4 regions of the Cupriavidus cauae genome follow, and region 3 is predicted to be linked to each of the others. Evidence: predicted binding sites of a transcription regulator. Region 3 holds the regulator's gene; each other region holds the start of a gene.
The links. The regulator FNR, encoded in region 3, switches genes on or off when oxygen is low (the NO sensors DNR and NnrR bind a similar motif). The targets are predictions, from matches to a motif close to TTGATNNNNATCAA.
Positions count from the first base shown of each region.

Region 1: the regulator FNR is predicted to act here: its motif matches at 1,438-1,451, upstream of KZ686_RS15515 (universal stress protein).
Region 2: the regulator FNR is predicted to act here: its motif matches at 2,608-2,621, upstream of hemN (oxygen-independent coproporphyrinogen III oxidase).
Region 4: the regulator FNR is predicted to act here: its motif matches at 2,158-2,171, upstream of KZ686_RS23120 (DASS family sodium-coupled anion symporter).

Region 1 is NZ_CP080293.1:3,494,466-3,498,983, forward strand. Features, by position in the region: gene KZ686_RS15505 (helix-turn-helix transcriptional regulator) at 1-588, opposite strand, end outside; gene KZ686_RS15510 (hypothetical protein) at 1,003-1,260, shown strand; gene KZ686_RS15515 (universal stress protein) at 1,560-1,997, shown strand; gene KZ686_RS15520 (serine/threonine protein kinase) at 2,085-3,116, opposite strand; gene KZ686_RS15525 (DEAD/DEAH box helicase) at 3,148-4,518, opposite strand, start outside.
Region 2 is NZ_CP080293.1:657,436-661,953, reverse strand. Features, by position in the region: glycine riboswitch at 15-111, opposite strand; gene KZ686_RS03075 (UvrD-helicase domain-containing protein) at 321-2,405, shown strand; gene hemN (oxygen-independent coproporphyrinogen III oxidase) at 2,677-4,296, shown strand; gene KZ686_RS03065 (c-type cytochrome) at 4,503-4,518, opposite strand, start outside.
Region 3 is NZ_CP080293.1:2,879,492-2,884,009, forward strand. Features, by position in the region: gene rluB (23S rRNA pseudouridine(2605) synthase RluB) at 1-214, opposite strand, end outside; gene scpB (SMC-Scp complex subunit ScpB) at 196-1,272, opposite strand; gene KZ686_RS12895 (sulfite exporter TauE/SafE family protein) at 1,860-2,636, opposite strand; gene fnr (fumarate/nitrate reduction transcriptional regulator Fnr) at 2,737-3,465, shown strand; gene KZ686_RS12905 (hypothetical protein) at 3,644-3,913, opposite strand; partial or broken gene KZ686_RS12910 (FixH family protein) at 4,072-4,248, opposite strand; gene ccoG (cytochrome c oxidase accessory protein CcoG) at 4,261-4,518, opposite strand, start outside.
Region 4 is NZ_CP080294.1:1,763,840-1,768,357, reverse strand. Features, by position in the region: gene KZ686_RS23135 (HAD family hydrolase) at 1-532, opposite strand, end outside; gene KZ686_RS23130 (LysR family transcriptional regulator) at 630-1,634, shown strand; gene KZ686_RS23125 (RNA recognition motif domain-containing protein) at 1,764-2,012, opposite strand; gene KZ686_RS23120 (DASS family sodium-coupled anion symporter) at 2,278-3,819, shown strand; gene KZ686_RS23115 (Ldh family oxidoreductase) at 3,923-4,518, shown strand, end outside.

The DNA.
Region 1 (4,518 bases), 610 kb from region 3:
CCGCAGGCATTGGGGCGCGGGGTCCTCGTCTTCCAGGCCCACCAGGTAGACCATGCCGGCCTTCTCGACCACGCCCAGCGGCATCAGCACGCGCTTGCGCTCGGGCTCGAAGCGCGGCCGATACACGACCTCCAGGTTGCGCTCCTCGAATACCGCGGTCAGTACCGGCAGCAGCACGGTCTCGCGCAGCCGCGGCGGCACCAGCGGCGAGCTGCGTTCGACCACCGACAGCTTGCGATGCCAGGCGATCCGGCCGGCGCAGCCTTCGCGGCCACGCCGCCGCAGCTGCGACTCGGCGGCATCGAACAACGGCCGCAGCAGGGTCGCCATCACCGAAGTGATCTGGCGGCCGGCGAACCGCTTCAGCACCTGCAGGGCGAGCGCCTCTTCGTCGCTGAGCCAGGTATCGGCGTTGGCCAGCACCTTGCCGGCACATTCGGCGCGGCGCCACATCAGGCCGCGCCCTTCCGCGCGGCACTCGGCCGAGCCGTCGGCGACCAGCAGCACCAGGCGCTGCTGCAGCACCTCGGCGGGCGGCTCGGCCACCTCCAGGGCGGTCAGGCCGCGTGCCACGTCCTGGGTGCTCATCCAGCGCCGGGGACCGCCGTCGTCAAGCAGGACGGAAAGAATGGAAACGTCGAGTTGCGAATCGAACTGGTGGGCCATAAAGCGCAATGAAAGGTTGGTCTGCGTGGGGAGAGCGAAGCCTATCAAGCGGGGCGTCCGGAAATGAAGGAAATGGACAAGGAACGACGGTTCCCGGCACGCACTTCGGCCCTCCGAATCGAAAGTGCGAGCAACAGCCTATGCGATGCGCGCCGGCACGCGGAGTGAGCAGCGCCCACGCCGGGCCCGCACAAGCATGCGCATTGTTAAAAACTTTGAATAGCTGATACGAGGCGGTCGTGCGTTGCCTCCGGGATGTGAGCCTATTCTTCTCCCATCGGCTGACGACATCCCCAAGCAAAACGATTCTCAAAAATTCAACAACTGGAGAAAATCATGAAGATCACGACCGCCCGCCTGGTTCTCAGCGCTGCCATCGCCGGTACCGCCCTGCTGTCGCTGAACAGCGTGTTCGCCGCGCCGGTGCGCGGGTCGCATGCCGGCGACGACTATGGCTACACCTTCCGCGCGGTGGACCGCTTCGCCGAGGGCGCGCGCGCCTTCGACGGCTACGCGGAGGGCGCCCGCACGCACGACGTCTTCAGCGAGGGCGCGCGCTCCCGTGCCGACTATCCGGCGCCGATCGGCGAATGAAGGACGGGATGAAGGAAGGAATGAAGGAGCAAGCGATGAGCCTTCGAGACAATGCACTGATCGTCGCGGCGTGGATCGGCGCCTGCCTGGCCAGTGGCTGGCTGGTCACCTTTACGGGGCTGCTGCTGTCGCAATAAGTGCCGAGACGGGCATGAAGGTAGGCCAAGTGCCGAGTTTTTGACCGGAATCATGGCGAGATCGCCGCCTAGCTGCCATCATGAATTCAGCCAGGCAAGGCGCCGCCGAACCGCCTGGCCGTCGACAACGCCTGCAAGGCCCGTGATAGGAGAACCCTCGCCATGACCCATATCGTGCTCGCCACTGACGGCTCCGCCTTCAGCGACGCCGCCGCCCGCTTTATCGTCGAAGGGAAGCTGCTGCAGGGCGAAGTGACCGTGCATGTGGTGCACGTCGCCCCGGAGGTCACCGGACAGGTGCGCGCCTTCGTCAGCAAGGACGCGATCGACGACTGGCATCGTGAAGAGAGCGAGAAGGCGATGCGCTCGGTGTGCGACATCCTGGGCGCCGCGCAGCTGCGCGTGGAAAAGCATGCGCTGAGCGGCTTTCCGCCGGACCGGATCGTGGCGCTGGCCAAATCGGTGAACGCCGATGCGATCGTGATCGGCACCCATGGCCGCGGATCGTTCTTCGATGCGGTGCTCGGCTCGGTCGCGGGCCGCGTGGTGGCGCACGCGTCGTGCCCGGTCATCCTGGTGAAGGCACCGGACAAGGCCTGACGGCCCGACGCAGGGCCATTCAAAGGTAGAAGTGGGAGTAAGACCGGGCGCTGCCGCGGCGCCCGGGACAGTTGCCCGGTCAGCCGTTCAGCTGGACCACAGCGGCGGCTCGTCCATCAGCGCGATCTGCTCGCGCAATTCGAGGATGCGGTCCTGCCAGTAGCGCGCCGTGCCGAACCACGGAAACGCCGCCGGAAACGCGGGATCGTTCCAGCGGCTCGCCAGCCAGGCGCTGTAGTGCAGCAGCCGCAGCGTACGCAACGCCTCGACCAGATGCAGCTCGCGCGTCGAGAATTCGGCGAAATCCTCGTAGCCGGCCACGATATCGGCCAGCTGGCTCTGCATCGAGGCGCGGTCGCCCTCCAGCAGCATCCACAGATCCTGTACCGCCGGGCCGGTCCGGCTGTCGTCGAAATCGACGAAATGCGGACCCGTGCTGCCACCGCGGGCCTGATCCGCTTCGATCCACAGCAGATTGCCGCGATGGCAGTCGCCATGCAGCCGCAGCAGCGCCACGTCGCCGGCGCGCTCGTAGCAGCGCCGCACGCCCTCGATGGCGAGATCGGCGGCGGCCTGCCAGGCCGGCCGCAGATCGGCGGGAATGCAATCCTGTGCCAGCAGCCAGTCGCGCGGCGCCACGCCGAAGGTCTCGACATCGAGCGCGGGCCGGTGGACATAGGGCTGAGTCGCGCCGACGGCGTGGATGCGGCCGATGAAACGGCCAAGCCAGGTCAGCGTATCGGCCCGGTTGAGCTCGGGCTCGCGGCCGCCGCAGCGCGGGAACACGGCGAAGCGGAAGCCGCCATGCGACAGCAGCGTGCTGCCGCCGCAATCGAGCGGCGGCACGGCCGGGATCTCGGCCTCGGCAAGCTGCCGCACGAAGGCATGTTCCTCGAGGATGGCGGCATCGCTCCAGCGCCCCGGCCGGTAGAACTTCATCACCATCGGCGCGCCGTCCTCGACCCCGACCTGCCACACCCGATTCTCGTAGCTGTTCAGCGCCAGCAGCCGGCCGTCCGGCATGAAGCCGGCCGCCTCGAGCGCATCGAGGATCAGGTCGGGTGTCAGCCCCGCGAACGGAATGTCCGGCGAGGCGGCGGGATCGGGCGACGTCACCATGGCTAAGCGCTAGCTTAGGACACCGCGCGCGTCAGGACCCCTGCCGCGAGCGCTGTCCGCCGAGCAGCGCGGCCTGCGGGCCGGGCCGGCGGTTGCGCGAGGGACCATTCGACTCGGACGCCGCGCGCGGTGCCGACTGCGAACGCTCGCCGTTGCCGGCCGGGCGGGCACCGCCCTTGGGCTGTCCGCTGGGTTGACCGATGCGCTGACCGCCGGGCTTGCCATTGCGTTGGGGCGCGGCGCCGGCCTCCTGCGGCTGGCGGGCTGGACGCGGCTGGCGCGGCGGCCGGGCTTCCGCCCGGCGCTCGCCCGAGGGCGCGCCGGCAGCGGGCCTGCCGCCACCATTGCCACCACCATTGCCCCCGCCATTCCCCTGCGGACGTCCCCGTCCTCCACCGCCATTCTGGCCGCGCGCCTGGCGGCCCTTCTGGATCGGCTCGGGGGCGATGGTCGGATCCGGTTCGAAGCCCGGCAGCACGATCTGCTCGAGCTGGCGCTTGATCAGGCGCTCGATGTCGCGCAGCAGGCCATGCTCGTCGACGCAGACCAGCGACACCGCCTCGCCCTCGGCGCCGGCACGGCCGGTACGGCCGATCCGGTGCACATAGTCTTCCGGCACGTTGGGCAGGTCGAAGTTGACCACATGGGGCAGCTGGTCGATATCGATGCCGCGCGCGGCGATGTCGGTCGCCACCAGCAGCCGCAGCGTGCCGGCCTTGAACTCGGACAGCGCGCGCGTGCGCGCCGACTGGCTCTTGTTGCCGTGGATCGCCAGCGCCGACAGGCCTTCCTTGCTCAGTTGCTCGGCCAGCCGGTTGGCGCCGTGCTTGGTGCGGGTGAAGACCAGCACCTGATGCCAGTCGTGCTCGCGTACCAGGTGCGCCAGCAGTTCGCGCTTGCGCTCGCGATCGACCGCGTAGACGCGCTGCGCCACGGTCTCGGCCGTGGTGTTGCGGCGCGCGACCTCGATCGAGGCCGGATTGTCGAGCAGGCGGTCGGCCAGCGCGCGGATCTCGTCGGAGAACGTCGCGGAGAACAGCAGGTTCTGCCGCTTGGGCGGCAGCACGTTCAGGATCTTGCGGATGTCATGGATGAAGCCCATGTCCAGCATGCGGTCGGCCTCGTCCAGCACCAGCATCTCGACATGCGACAGATCGATGGTGCGCTGGCCCACGTGGTCCAGCAGACGACCCGGCGTGGCCACCACGATATCGACGCCGCGCTTGAGCTGGTCGATCTGCGGATGGATGCCGACGCCGCCGAACATCACCATCGAACGCAGGCGCAGGTACTTGCCGTAGTTGCGCACGCTCTCTTCGACCTGCGCGGCCAGTTCGCGCGTCGGCGTCAGCACCAGCGCGCGGATGCGGGGCCGCTCGCCGCGCGCCGGCGGCTCGGCCCG
Region 2 (4,518 bases), 1.3 Mb from region 3:
GTGCATGCTGCATGCCGATCCGCCCGGTCCATGGTGCCTGAGAGTTTTCGGGTGATTCCCCTTCGGCGGCGCGAATGACGATACAGTCGCGCGCTCTCCCGGACGGATGGCGCGACTCTAACCGCAGCCTTGGCGGCTGTCAACGCGAGAGCGGCGCGTCGCAGGAGTCGGTTCCGCAGCCTCGGCCGGACCCGCCCCCGTGTTAACATCGCCGGCTTCGACCCATTCGCGACCCGTCCCCCAACGCGTCGCGCCTGCGGCCCGCGTCCCTTGCGATGCCGTACGACCTCCGGCTGTACCCGACCTCCGATCCCCGACCGATGACCCACGGACTGAACGCCGCCCAATCCGAAGCCGTCCGCTATCTGGACGGCCCCTGCCTGGTGCTCGCCGGCGCGGGCTCGGGCAAGACCCGGGTGATCACGCAGAAGATCGCGCATCTGATCGAGGACAAGGGCTTCGAGCCCCGCCATATCGCCGCGGTGACCTTCACCAACAAGGCCGCCAAGGAGATGCAGGAGCGGATCGCCAAGCTGATGGAGGGCAAGACCCGCGACGGCAGGCGCATTCCGCTGCGCCAGCTGACCGTCTGTACCTTCCACTCGCTCGGCGTGCAGATCCTGCGCGCCGAGGCGGAGCACCTGGGCCTGAAGCCGCAGTTCTCGATCATGGACGCCGACGACTGCTTCGGCCTGATCCAGGAACAGCTGGCGACCACCGACAAGAAGCTGATCCGCAGCGTGCAGAGCACGATCTCGCTGTGGAAAAACGGCATGGTCGATCCGGAAACCGCGATCGCCGAGGCCACCGATGCCGACCAGCACCAGGCCGCGCTGATCTACCGCAACTACGTCGCCACGCTGGCGGCCTACCAGGCGGTCGACTTCGACGACCTGATCCGTCTGCCGGCCGAGCTGTTCGCCCGCGACGAAACCGTGCGGCTCAAGTGGCAGAACCGGCTGCGCTATTTCCTGGTCGACGAATACCAGGACACCAACGCCTGCCAGTACCAGCTGCTGAAGCTGCTGGCCGGCGGCTCGCATCTGCGCGCGCCGGCATTCACCGCGGTCGGTGACGACGACCAGGCGATCTACGGCTGGCGCGGCGCCACGCTGGACAATCTGCGCCTGCTGCAGACCGACTTTCCGAACCTGAAGGTCATCAAGCTGGAGCAGAACTATCGCTCCACGGTGCGCATCCTGCAGGCGGCCAACGCGGTCATCGCCAACAACCCCAAGCTGTTCGACAAGACGCTGTGGAGCGAGCACGGCATGGGCGACCCGATCTCCGTGACGCAGATGAACGACGAGGAGCACGAGGCCGAGTCGGTGGTGTTCAAGCTGTCGGCGCACAAGTTCGAGCGGCGCGCGCAGTTCCGCGACTACGCGATCCTCTATCGCGGCAATCACCAGGCGCGGCTGTTCGAGCAGATCCTGCGCCGCGAGCGCATCCCGTATGTGCTGTCCGGCGGGCAGAGCTTCTTCGACAAGGCCGAGATCAAGGACATCTGCGCCTATCTGCGGCTGATCGCCAATCCGGACGACGATCCCGCCTTCATCCGCGCGGTCACCACGCCGCGGCGCGGCGTCGGCAATACCACGCTGGAAGTGCTGGGGACCTTCGCCGGCCAGGCCAAGGTCTCGCTGTTCGAGGCGGCGATGATGGGCGGCATCGAAGGCAAGCTGCAGCCGCGCCAGCTCGAGCCCCTGCGCACCTTCTGCGAGGCGATGGTGCGGCTGGCGGACCGCGCCGCGCGCGACCCGGCCACCGAGGTGCTCGACGACCTGATGGAAGGCATCCACTACGAAGCCTATCTGTACGACACCTTCGACGAGCGTCAGGCCCAGGCCAAATGGACCAATACGCTGGAGTTCCTCGACTGGCTCAAGCACAAGGGCACCAAGCCGGAGGCGGCCGACGGCGAGGCGACCGGCTTCGACACCGCCGACGGCTTCGGCGACGAAGGCAAGAACCTCCTCGAGCTGACGCAGACCGTCGCGCTGATGAGCATGCTGGAAGGCCGCGACGAAGATCCCGACGCGGTGCGGCTGTCGACGCTGCACGCGTCCAAGGGCCTCGAGTATCCGCACGTGTTCCTGGTCGGTGTGGAGGAGGGCATCCTGCCGCATTGCCGCGAGGACGAGGACCTGAGCGACGAGAAGATCGAGGAAGAGCGCCGCCTGATGTATGTCGGCATCACGCGCGCGCAGCGCAGCCTGCATATCAGCTGGTGCAAGAAGCGCAAGCGCGCGCGGGACACCTACTCGTGCCAGCCGTCGCGCTTCATCGGCGAGATGAAGCTCGAGGAGGCCCCGGCACCGAAGGACGAGACGCCGGCGATGAGCCCGAAGGACCGACTGGCGGGCCTGAAGGCGCTGCTCGGCACCAAGGCCACTACCGGCTGAAGCGGCTGAGGGGGCTGAGGGGGCTGAGGGGGCTGAGGGGGCTGAGGCGCAGTGCCGGGTGCGCCCGGCCCTTCGTATCAGCGCCGATACAAAGCGGCCAAGGCCGTGCAACATCGGGCTGCTACGGTAGCGGATTGGCGATAGGACTGGAGGGCAGGCGCGTGGCGCCGAAGCGCCGAGAGAACAGCCGAATCGCCGGCCCTTGATGTCGATCAAGTCCTGCGCACGCTGGTCTGGCTAGCATCGAAGCGGATTCCTCAGAAGGCCGCCGATGGCAACGACCGTTCCGCATTTCGCTTCCGAAGTCGCTTCCGAAGCCGTTCCCGAAGTCCCTGCCGAAGCCGCTTCCCCAGCCGCTCAGCATGCCGCCATCCGCCGCGGCGATCTCGCCGATTTCCGCGCGCTCGCCGAACGCATCGACGTGAACGGGCCGCGCTACACCTCGTATCCGACCGCCGACCGCTTCGATGCGGGGTTCGGCGACGAGGCGTATCTGTCCGCGCTGGACGACTGCCGGGCAGGGGGAGCCGCCGCGCCGCTGTCGCTCTATCTGCATATCCCCTTCTGCGAGAACATCTGCTACTACTGCGGCTGCAACAAGATCATCACGCGCGACCACGGCCGCAGCGCGCGCTACGTTCGCTACCTGGCGCGCGAGATGGCGCTGGTAGCGGCCCGCCTGGACGAGCGCCGGGCCGTCGTGCAATCGCACTGGGGCGGCGGTACGCCGACCTTCCTCGACCCCGGGGAAATGCGGCAGGTCATGGCGGCGCTGCATCGGCACTTCGATCTGCGGCCGGACGGCGAGCACTCGATCGAGATCGATCCGCGCCGCGTCGACGACGAACGGATGACGCTGCTCGCCGAACTCGGCTTCAACCGCGTCAGCCTAGGCGTGCAGGACTTCGATCCCGAGGTCCAGGCCGCGATCCATCGCGTGCAGCCGGTGCAGGACACGCGCCGCGTGGTCGCCGCCTCCCGACGGCTCGGCTTCCTGTCGATCAGCATGGACCTGATCTACGGCCTGCCGCACCAGACGGCGGCCCGCTTCGGCGCCACCATCGAGCGGGTGCTGGAAATGCGGCCCGACCGCCTGTCGCTGTACAGCTACGCGCATCTGCCGCACGTCTTCAAGCCGCAGCGTCGCATCGACGAGGCCGCGATGCCGTCGGCCGGCGAAAAGCTGGACATCCTGGTCTCGGCCATCGAGCGGCTGACCGCGGCCGGCTATGTCCATATCGGCATGGATCACTTCGCGCGGCCCGACGACGCGCTCGCCCGCGCCCAGCGTGAGGGACGGCTGCAGCGCAACTTCCAGGGCTATGCGACCCATGCCGGCCATGACCAGCTCGGCTTTGGCATCTCGGCGATCGGCGCGGTCGCCGGCCGTTACGTGCAGAACGCCCGCACGCTGGACGCGTACTACGGCGCGCTCGATGCCGGCAGGCTGCCGGTGCTGCGCGGCCATGTCTGCGACGCCGACGACCGGGTGCGCAAGGACATCATCGGTGCGCTGATGTGCGATGGCGAACTGGATACTGCCGAGGTCGCGCGCCGGCACGGCATCGACTTCGACGCCGAGTTTGCCGCCGAGCGGGCGGAACTTACGTCGCTGGCCGCGCAGGGGCTGGTACGGCTGTCCGACGCGCGGATCGAGGTGACGCCGCTGGGCCGCCTGCTGGTGCGGCGCGTGGCGATGGTGTTCGATCGCTATCTGCGGGACGACCGGGTGATCGCGGAGCGGCCGGGTTCGGACTCCTTGTCGAATCCGCTTTCGGGTTCCAATACCGATCCCGATTCGGAAAGGGCGATGGCGCGCCCGCTGCAGCGGATGCCGTCGACATCCCGCTCCGGCGCGGCGCCCATCGCCCGGTACTCGCGCGTGGTGTAGCGAAGCCGAACGCCGGACGTAAATCGCCAAAGCCGGTGGCGCACCCGCTGCTGCGGAAGCCGCCGACATCGCGCTCCGGGACGGTGCCGACCGCCCGGGTACTCGCGCGTGGTCTAACGCGACGAACTCCGGACGTAAAAAAAGCCAGCGAGATCCCGCTGGCTTTTTTGTCCTGCCGAGGCGAGCGCCGCGCGGCGCCCCCGGGCTTATTTCGACGCGTTG
Region 3 (4,518 bases):
TGCCGCCTTCTGGCTGCACCGCCGCGCCGGCATCGCCGGCCACGGGCTCGGCGGCATCGCGGTCCTGCGCCGACTGGCGGCGCGAGGCCACCAGATTGCGCAGGCCACGGCGCAGGCCCTTGCGGCGCGGCGCGGCGCCCTCGGCAGGCGTCTCAGCCTCGCGCACGTCTTGATCGATAGAGTCGGACAAAGTATTCACACTCGCTTGTTGCATCTGGTGTTAGTTCGGGACGCGCGTGCCATGCTCGTCGGCATCGCGTTCATCGAGTTGGGGCGCGTCGGCGTCGGCCTGGTCGGCGGACTCGCGCCAGCTTCGGCGGCTTCGGGCGCTTCGGCGGCTTCGGCAGCGTCGGTGGCCTCGGCAGCGCCGGCGGCATCCTCGGACCCCGCCGCCGCGGCCATCGCCGGGGCTTCGGCGGAGTCATCGGCATCGGCCTGTGGCTGCCCCTCGCCGGACATCTCAGGGAACCCTTCCCCGGTGGCCACGCCGGCCGCGGCTACATCTTCGGCGAGCGCCACATCCTGGGGCGCCTCATCGGCGGCATCGGCGGCATCGGCTGCATCAGCTGAATCAACTGCATCGGCACCATGCAGCCCTTCGCTCCCATCGGCCGTAGGAACCGCAGCGGCGTCGATGCCATCGGCCTGCGCCACGCCTTCCGGCGCCGCGGCAAAGGCCTCTTCGTCGACGCCGGCCGCCGTGGCGACCTCTTCGAAATCGATGGCGCCCTGCTTCAGCAGCGCCTCCTGGACCTGCGCCTGCGGATCCTCCAGCGGCGGCAGTTCGTCCAGCGTACGCAGCCCGAGGTCGTCGAGGAAGGTCTTGGTGGTCGCGTACAGCGCCGGCTTGCCGGGTACGTCGCGATGGCCGATGACCTCGATCCAGCTGCGGTCCTCGAGCTTCTTGATCACTTCGGTGCTGACCGTGACCCCGCGGATTTCCTCGATATCGCCGCGCGTCACCGGCTGGCGATAGGCGATGATGGCCAGCGTCTCCATCACCGCGCGCGAGTATTTCGGCGGCTTTTCCGGATTGAGCCGGTCCAGGTATTCGCGCATCGCCGGACGGCTCTGAAAGCGCCAGCCGCTTGCCAGCGCCACCAGCTCGACACCGCGCGGCTCCCAGTCCTTGCGCAACTCCTCCAGCAGAACACGGATCGTGTCGGCGCCGACGTCGTCGGCGAACAAGCGGCGCAGATCGGCGACGCGCAGCGGCTCCTGCGCGCAGATCAGCGCCGTCTCGAGGACGATTTTCGCCTCTTGGGTATTCATGTTGTGGTGTGCGGCCTGTCTTTGCATCTGCGTCCGTGACACCCGGACGCGCTGGAGATTGGTCGATTCAGCGGCGCGCGTTCCGCTTCAGGGACGCCTGCCGCCATTCATCGCGCTGCCGACCGGGATGCTTGCCGCATCGGGTCCGCGCGCTTCTCATCGGTGCATCGATTGCCGGTCCGGTCCGGCAGAAGATCGTCCGCCCGTCTCCCGATATCGGTCGGCGGAAGGACCAGCGCGTCGCGCCGTCTCCCCTGTTGCGGCCGACACGCCCGGGCGGTCGTGACCGTCCGGATTGCGAGACAACTTGGTCATGGCCTGGCGTGCAGCCTGTCGGGCCCCTCGCTGCCACGCCGCTGGCCGGTATTCTTGGCCGATGTCGACACCGGATGTTCTAGCCGGACAGTGCGGGGAGGGAGATGGGTATGGAAACCCATGAGTGCCGTGACAGACGCCTGGAACAAGCGCGACCGGGCGACCACGACACCTGCGCGAAAGCGGCCCGGTCGCCGTGGCTTCCCGCGATTGTATGGCATTCCCGCGCCGGCCTGCAACCGCGGGCTTGGGACGCAGGGGCCGGCCGGCCATCAGAGGGTCAGGCAGAAGCCGTGCGCGGCCAGCGTTTCGGGCAGCATCGCGGCCCGCGCGAGACCGGCCGCGCCGAACAGCGCCACCGCCGCGCCGACCCCGCGGCGCACCCACGCGCGGCGCGCGAGCACGCGCAGGCCGGCCGACAGGCTCGACAGCATCAGCAGATTGGGCAGCGTACCGAGACCGAAGGCCAGCATCACCAGCGCGCCCGACGCCGCGCTGCCGGCCAGCAAGGCCAGCGCGAGCGCGGCGTAGACCATGCCGCAGGGAACCAGTCCCCACGCAAGTCCGGCGGCATAGCGGCGCAGCAGACGCCGGCTGGTGCCGTGCGTAACCGGCCCCGCGTCCTGCCGCGCGATGGTCCTTCCGCCCCAACGCGCCCAGGCTGCCGCCAGACGCCGCGCCACGGCGTTCACACCCGGCGCCTTCCCCACCAGTTGCGCGCCGCCCAGCGTCCATAGTCCGGCAAGCAGCAGGCTGGTGCTGCCGGCCGCGAACAGCGCGCGCTGCACGGGCAGATACTGCGTCTTCCACGCGGTCGCGCCCACCGCGCCGAGCAAGGCGCCGAGCATTGCGTACGCACTGAGGCGCCCGGCATGCAGCACCAGCAGTTCGCGGACCCACGCCGCGCGGCTGCGGTACAACGACACCGGCGCGGCCCGCCGCGCGTCATCGCCTTCGAGCACCAGCGCGATGCCGCCGCACATCGCCGCACAGTGGACACCGCCCAACAGCGCCAGCAGAAACACGCTTGCCAGTACGCCGATTGCCATCTCACGCTCCCCTCGACGGGGAGCAGCACGGTAGAATGCCCGCACGCTTGACGCCCATCGCGATGCCGATGGCAACTCCCTCCTTTCGCGCGGATTCCAATTGCTGAACGCCATCCCCCTCAACGACCAATCGACCCGCTGCTCCACCTGCTCGCTGGGGCAGCTGTGCCTGCCGATCGGCATGTCGGCGCAGGACGTCGAAAAGATGGACACGCTGGTGCAGGAACGCGTGCGCGTGCGCAAGGGCGAATCGCTCTATCGCCTCGGCGATCCCCTCGACGCGGTCTATGCGATCCGCTTCGGCACGCTGAAGACCCACGTGACGATGGAAGACGGCCGCGCGCAGATCACGGGCTTTCATCTGCCGGGCGAAGTGGTCGGCTTCGATGGGCTGACCGAGATGCGGCATGCGTCGGACGCGACCGCGCTCGAAGACACCGAGGTCTGCGTAGTGCGCTACAACGAGATCCAGACGCTGTCGGCCTCGTTGCCGTCGCTGCAGCACCAGTTCATGCGGCTGATGAGCCGGGAGATCACGCAGGACCAGATGATGCTGATCACGCTGGGCTCGATGCGCGCCGAGGAGCGGCTGGCGGGCTTTCTGATCAGCCTGTCCGAGCGCCTGTCGGCACGCGGCTATTCGCCGTCCGAGTTCGTGCTGCGCATGAGCCGCGAAGAAATCGGCAGCTATCTGGGCCTGAAGCTCGAGACCGTCAGCCGCCTGTTCTCGCGCTTCGCCGAAGCCGGGCTGATCCAGATCCGCCAGCGCCACGTCAAGCTGGTCGACATGGACGGCATCCGCCAGCTGCTGGGAAAGACGGCCTGCTGAAGCCCGCGCGGCGATGGCGCTGGCGGCCGCCATCGCCCACATTGCCCACATCGCCCACATCGCCCACATCGCCCACATTGCCCGCTTTGCCCGCTTTGCCCCCATTGCCAGCTTTGCCCCCGTTGCCAGCTTTGCCCCCATTGCGCGCTTCGCTCGCATCGCCGGCTTCGCCATCGCCCTACTCCAGTTCGTCGGCCGCCGACATCGGCGACGACATCGGCGCCAGGATCGACGCCGGCAGCATGCACAGCGTCAGCGCGCTGGACAGCGCGCACACCGCCCACGCGACGCCGAAGCCGATCGTGTAGATCGCACCGTGCGACAGCTCGAGCGGCCGTCCGAAGACGCGCAACTCGCTCGGATCGATCAGCGAGAACACCAGCACGAACGCCACCGCCGCGCCGACGAAGGCGGGCCACAGCACCCACATCAGCCAGCGCGCCTTCATGGCCGCGCCACCGCGTGGGAATTCACTGCGTCGCGCGCGTGCTGCGTGGCGACCGCCGCTGCGGCCGTCGTTGCAGCCGCCGTTGCAGCCGCCGTTGCGGCCGCGGTTGCAGGCGCCATTGCAGCCGCCATCGCAGCTGCCGGCGTCACCGCCCCCGCCGACGTCGCCGCCTGCCGGATCACCAGCCCCTGACGCACCACGCCGTCGACGATGGGTCGATCCGCATGCTGCATCGCGACCCAGATCGTCACCGCGCAGCCCATCATCGCCAGCGCCGGGCCGCTGATCAGCAGCCACGGCCACGGTTCCTTCCACCACGGTTTGCATTGGGACATGTCGATGCCTCGTCAAGGTTGGTCGGGAATGATGAAACGGGTGGACTGCCGCACCTGCACGCCACTGGTGTCCGTGCCCGTACCCGTGCCCGCGCCGGCTTCGGCCCGCGCGCCGCTGACCACGATGTCGACCACATGGGTGCCCGACGCCGCCTGCTCCAGCGGCACGCGCAGCCGCAGCGGCAGCAGCCGGTTGGAGGTCGGCGCCAGATGGCCGGCGCCGCGCTCGTATTCGACCGACAGTCCCGGCAATCCCGGACTTTCCGCCGC
Region 4 (4,518 bases), on a different replicon from region 3:
AGCCCGAGCCCGCGACGAACAGCGTGTTGGCCGGCTCGGCACCGAGTTCCTGAAGCGCACGCCGATACGGCCGCGGATCGGGCTTGTAGAAGCCGGCGCGTTCCGAGGTCACCACCACGTCCATCGGCACGTTCAGGCGTTCGGCAGCCAGCCGGCCCAGGCGCTCCGAGCAGTTGGTCACCACGCCGAGCCGGTGCGTCGCGCGCAGGTGCTCCAGCACGTGCGCGGCGCCGCTCCACAGCGACAGCTCGGTCCAGCGTTCGTCAAGCGCGTCGGCCATCGTTGCCGGCAGCCCGGTCTCGACCGCGGCCTCGCGCACCAGCGTTTCGTACGGACGATAGGCGCCGCAGGCATAGGTGCGTTTCAGATAGGCGGCGCGCCACGCGCGGCCCGGTGCTTCGCCGCCCGCCACGCTGTTCCACAGCGTCCAGGAATCGAGCAGCGCGGTCAGCAGGTCGAACAGCACGACATCGTATTGGCGCGCGGGGTTGGCCTGGCGTGGTTGGCGTGGTTGGCTTGGTTCGCTTGTCATGGTGCGGCCCCGGTTGGAATCGATGCCACAGTGTAGGTTCGGCCCGCCGGCGGGTGGTTAATGGCATAGAATTTCTTAATTCACCTCCGGGTTAATAATGATGACGCTGAACATCGACGACCTGCGCTTCATCCTGGCGCTGGACCGGCTCGGCAGCCTCGCCGCGCTGGCGCGCGAGGAGAACGTGACGCCGCCGGCCGTGACCAAGCGGCTCAGCCAGCTCGAGGCGCGCCTGGGCATCCGGCTCGCGCTGCGCACCACGCGCCGGCTGCAGCTGACCCACGAGGGCCATCTGCTGGCGCAGCACGCGACCGGCGTGCTCCAGCAGATGCAGGCCATCGAGGAAGCGCTGCGGCAGCGCAGCCAGGCGGTGGCCGGCAAGCTGAAGGTGCATGGACCGTTCGGCTTCGGGCGCCGCTATCTCGGGCCGCTGCTGGCGCAGTTCCAGACCACGCATCCCAATCTCGAGGTGCAGCTGTACCTGTCGGACAACCTGATGCTGCCGCGCCAGCCGGTGCATGGGCGCGATGCCTTCGACGTGCTGGTCAGCATCGGCGCGATACCGGATTCGCGCTGGGTCGCGCACCGCATCGCACCGAACCGCCGCGTGCTGTGCGCCGCGCCCGAGTACCTCGCCAAGGCGCCGCCGCTGCAGCGTCCCGCCGATTTGACGCGGCACGCCTGCCTGGTGCTCAGGGAGAACGACGAGGACGTGACGCTATGGCGCTTTGCCGGGCGCGACGGCGGCAAGGAGGCTGGAAAGGAGCTGCGCAAAGGCAGCGGCAAGAGCGCCGGCGGCACCGATGCACGCGAACACACCGTGCGCGTGCGTCCGATCATGGAGAGCAACGACGGCGACGTCGTCCATCAATGGTGCCTGGCCGGCAAGGGCATCATGGCGCGGTCGGAGTGGGATGTGGCGGACAGCCTCGCCTCGGGGCGGCTGGTCGCGCTGCTGCCCGGCTACCGGCTGCCGGACGCCGACGTGATGGCGCTGGTGCCGCAATCGCGGGTGGCGTCGACGCGCACGCGGCTGTTCGTCGAGATGTTGCGCAAGGCGCTGGGGCCGCGGCCGCCATGGCGCAGCGAGCGGCGCGGCTGAACCACCGCGGCGCCTGCCGTCTCCACAAGGCGTATCACTGCTCCATCGCCGGGCAGTCGCTGCTCGGTCGCCGCTTGGTCGCCGCTCAGTAGCCGCTCAGTAGCCGCTCAGTAGCCGCTCAGTCGGCTCTCAGTCGCCGCTCTGGTGCGCGACCAGATGCAGGCGCATCACGCCGCCTTCGAAGTATTGCCCGTCGAACTGGCGCAACAGGCCCAGCGCCGCCACAAGGTCCATGTCGAAGTCCACCCATGCCCAGGGCTGCTCCGGGTCGCCGTCGCGCATGATTTCCACCGAGCGCACGGGCGCATAGGGTGCGAACTTCTCGCGCAAACGCTGTTCGGTGATCTCGCGGCGCAGGCCGCGAATCAGCACCTGCATGTCGGTCTCCTGGGGGCATGGCGCGGCGGTCCGCATGCCGCCGAGGCGGTGCACGATATTTGCCGGGCCACGAGACCACTATAGATGTTCGCGGCCGTTCCGGCTGGCAACGCCGGCGATCGCCGCCCGCCATCGCGCATCGCCCTTGATCTGGCGCAAGAACCGTAGCCGCTGCGCTCGACAACCGCGACGAGCGGGGCCGATAATCGACGCACTTCGTGCCGGCGGCCCTGCACGGCCGCTGCCGTCATCCAAGGAAATGGCAATGACTGATCCGCGCAGCAACGCGTCGTCCCCGCCTTCCACGCCGGGCGCACCGGCCGCTCCGGCCGGCGCCGCCAGTCCCGCAGCTGCCAGCAAGCGCCCGCCCTGGGGCCTGTTCGTGGCGGTGGTGGTGCTGATCGGCGTGCTGTCGCTGCCGACCCCGGCCGATCTGCCGCTCGCCGGGCACCGGATGCTCGCCATCCTTGCATTCGCGGTAGTCGTCTGGATTAGCGAGGCGGTGTCGTACGAAACCAGCGCGATCATGATCACCTCGCTGATGGCCGCGCTGATCGGCTTCGCGCCCACGGTCGAGGACGCCGGCACGCTGTATGGCACCTCGCGCGCGCTCGGCATGGCGCTGGCGGGCTTCGCCAATACCGCGCTGGCCCTGGTGGCCGCGGCGCTGTTCATCTCCGCGGCGATGACGGTCACCGGACTGGACCGCCGCATCGCCCTGGTCACGCTGTCCGCGATCGGCACCAGCACGCGCCGCATCCTGATCGGCACCATCGCGGTCACCATCGCGCTGTCGCTGGTGGTGCCGAGCGCGACCGCGCGCAGCGCCTGCGTGGTGCCGATCATGATGGGGATCATTGCGGCCTTCGGCGTCGACAAACGTTCCAATATCGCGGCCGGCATCATGATCACGGTGGCACAGGCCACCAGCATCTGGAACGTCGGCATCCAGACCGCCGCCGCACAGAACCTGCTGGCGGTGGGCTTCATGGACAAGCTGCTGGGCGAGCGCGTGACGTGGCTGCAATGGCTGATCGCCGGCGCGCCGTGGGCGCTGATCATGTCGGTGGTGCTGTATCTGCTGGTGCGCCGGCTGCTGCCGCCCGAGACCGAGGCGATTCCCGGCGGCAAGCAGGCCGTGCAGCGCGAACTGGCGGCGCTGGGGCCGATGAGCGGCCCGCAGAAGCGGCTCGCCGCGGTGTCGATCGGCCTGCTGCTGGCGTGGGCCACCGAGGGCAAGCTGCACGGCTTCGATACCGCCACCGTGACTTTCGTCGGCCTCGTGATCCTGATGCTGCCGCGCGTCGGCGTGATGGACTGGAAGACCATGCAGCAACGCACGCCCTGGGGCACGCTGATCGTCTTCGGCGTCGGCATCAGCCTCGGCACCGCGCTGCTGACCACGCAGGCCGGCCAATGGCTCGGCAAGTTCGTGGTGGCGAATTCGGGCCTGGCGACGCAAGGCCCGATCGCGGTGTTCGCCATCCTCGCCGCCTTCCTGATCGTGATCCACCTGGGCTTTGCCAGCGCCACGGCGCTGACGGCCGCGATGCTGCCGATCCTGATCTCGGTGCTGCAGACGCTGCCGGGCGATATCGACAAGGTCGGCATCACGATGCTGCTGGGCTTCACCATGAGCTTCGGTTTCATCCTGCCGATCAACGCGCCGCAGAACATGGTGTGCCTGGGCACCGATACCTTCAACGGTCGCCAGTTTGCGCGCATCGGCATTCCCGTCACGCTGGCGGGCTACGCGATGATGCTGCTGTTCGCCGCGACGTATTGGCGCTGGCTTGGCTGGATCTAGAGCCGCCCCGCCAGGGCCGGAGGTCCGGCACTCCTGCGATCTCAAGATCGCAAGATCGCAACGTCGCAACGCAAGACAACGCAAGGCAACACAAGGAGTCGAGATGAAGATCACCCTGCAGGATGCCCATCGCCTCGCCCGGCAGATCCTGGTGGCGCTCGGCGTGCCGGACGATATCGCCGACGACGTGGCCGAACACCTGGTCGAGTCCGACCGCTGCGGCTATGTCAGCCACGGCCTGTCGATGCTGCCACAGTATCGCGCCTCGGTGGAGGCCGGCAGCGTCAATCCCGAAGGCCGCGCCAGCTGCGCGATGGACCGCGGCACGCTGATGGTGTTCGACGGCAACAGCGGCTTCGGCCAGCACGTCGGCAAGCGCGTGATGCAGGCCGCCATCGAGCGTACGCGCGAGCACGGCCATTGCATCTTCACGCTGCGCCGCTCGCACCATCTCGGCCGCATGGGGTACTACGGCGAGATGGCGGCGCAGGCTCGCATGGTGCTGCTCAGCTTCACCAACGTCATCAACCGGCCGCCCGCGGTGGCGCCCTATGGCGGCAGGGTCGCGCGGCTGACCACCAATCCGCTGTGTTTCGCCGGGCCGATGCCGAATGGCCGCCCGCCGCTGGTGATGGACATCGCCACCAGTGCGATCGCCATCAACAAGGCGCGCGTGCTGGCGGAGAAAGGGGAATCCGC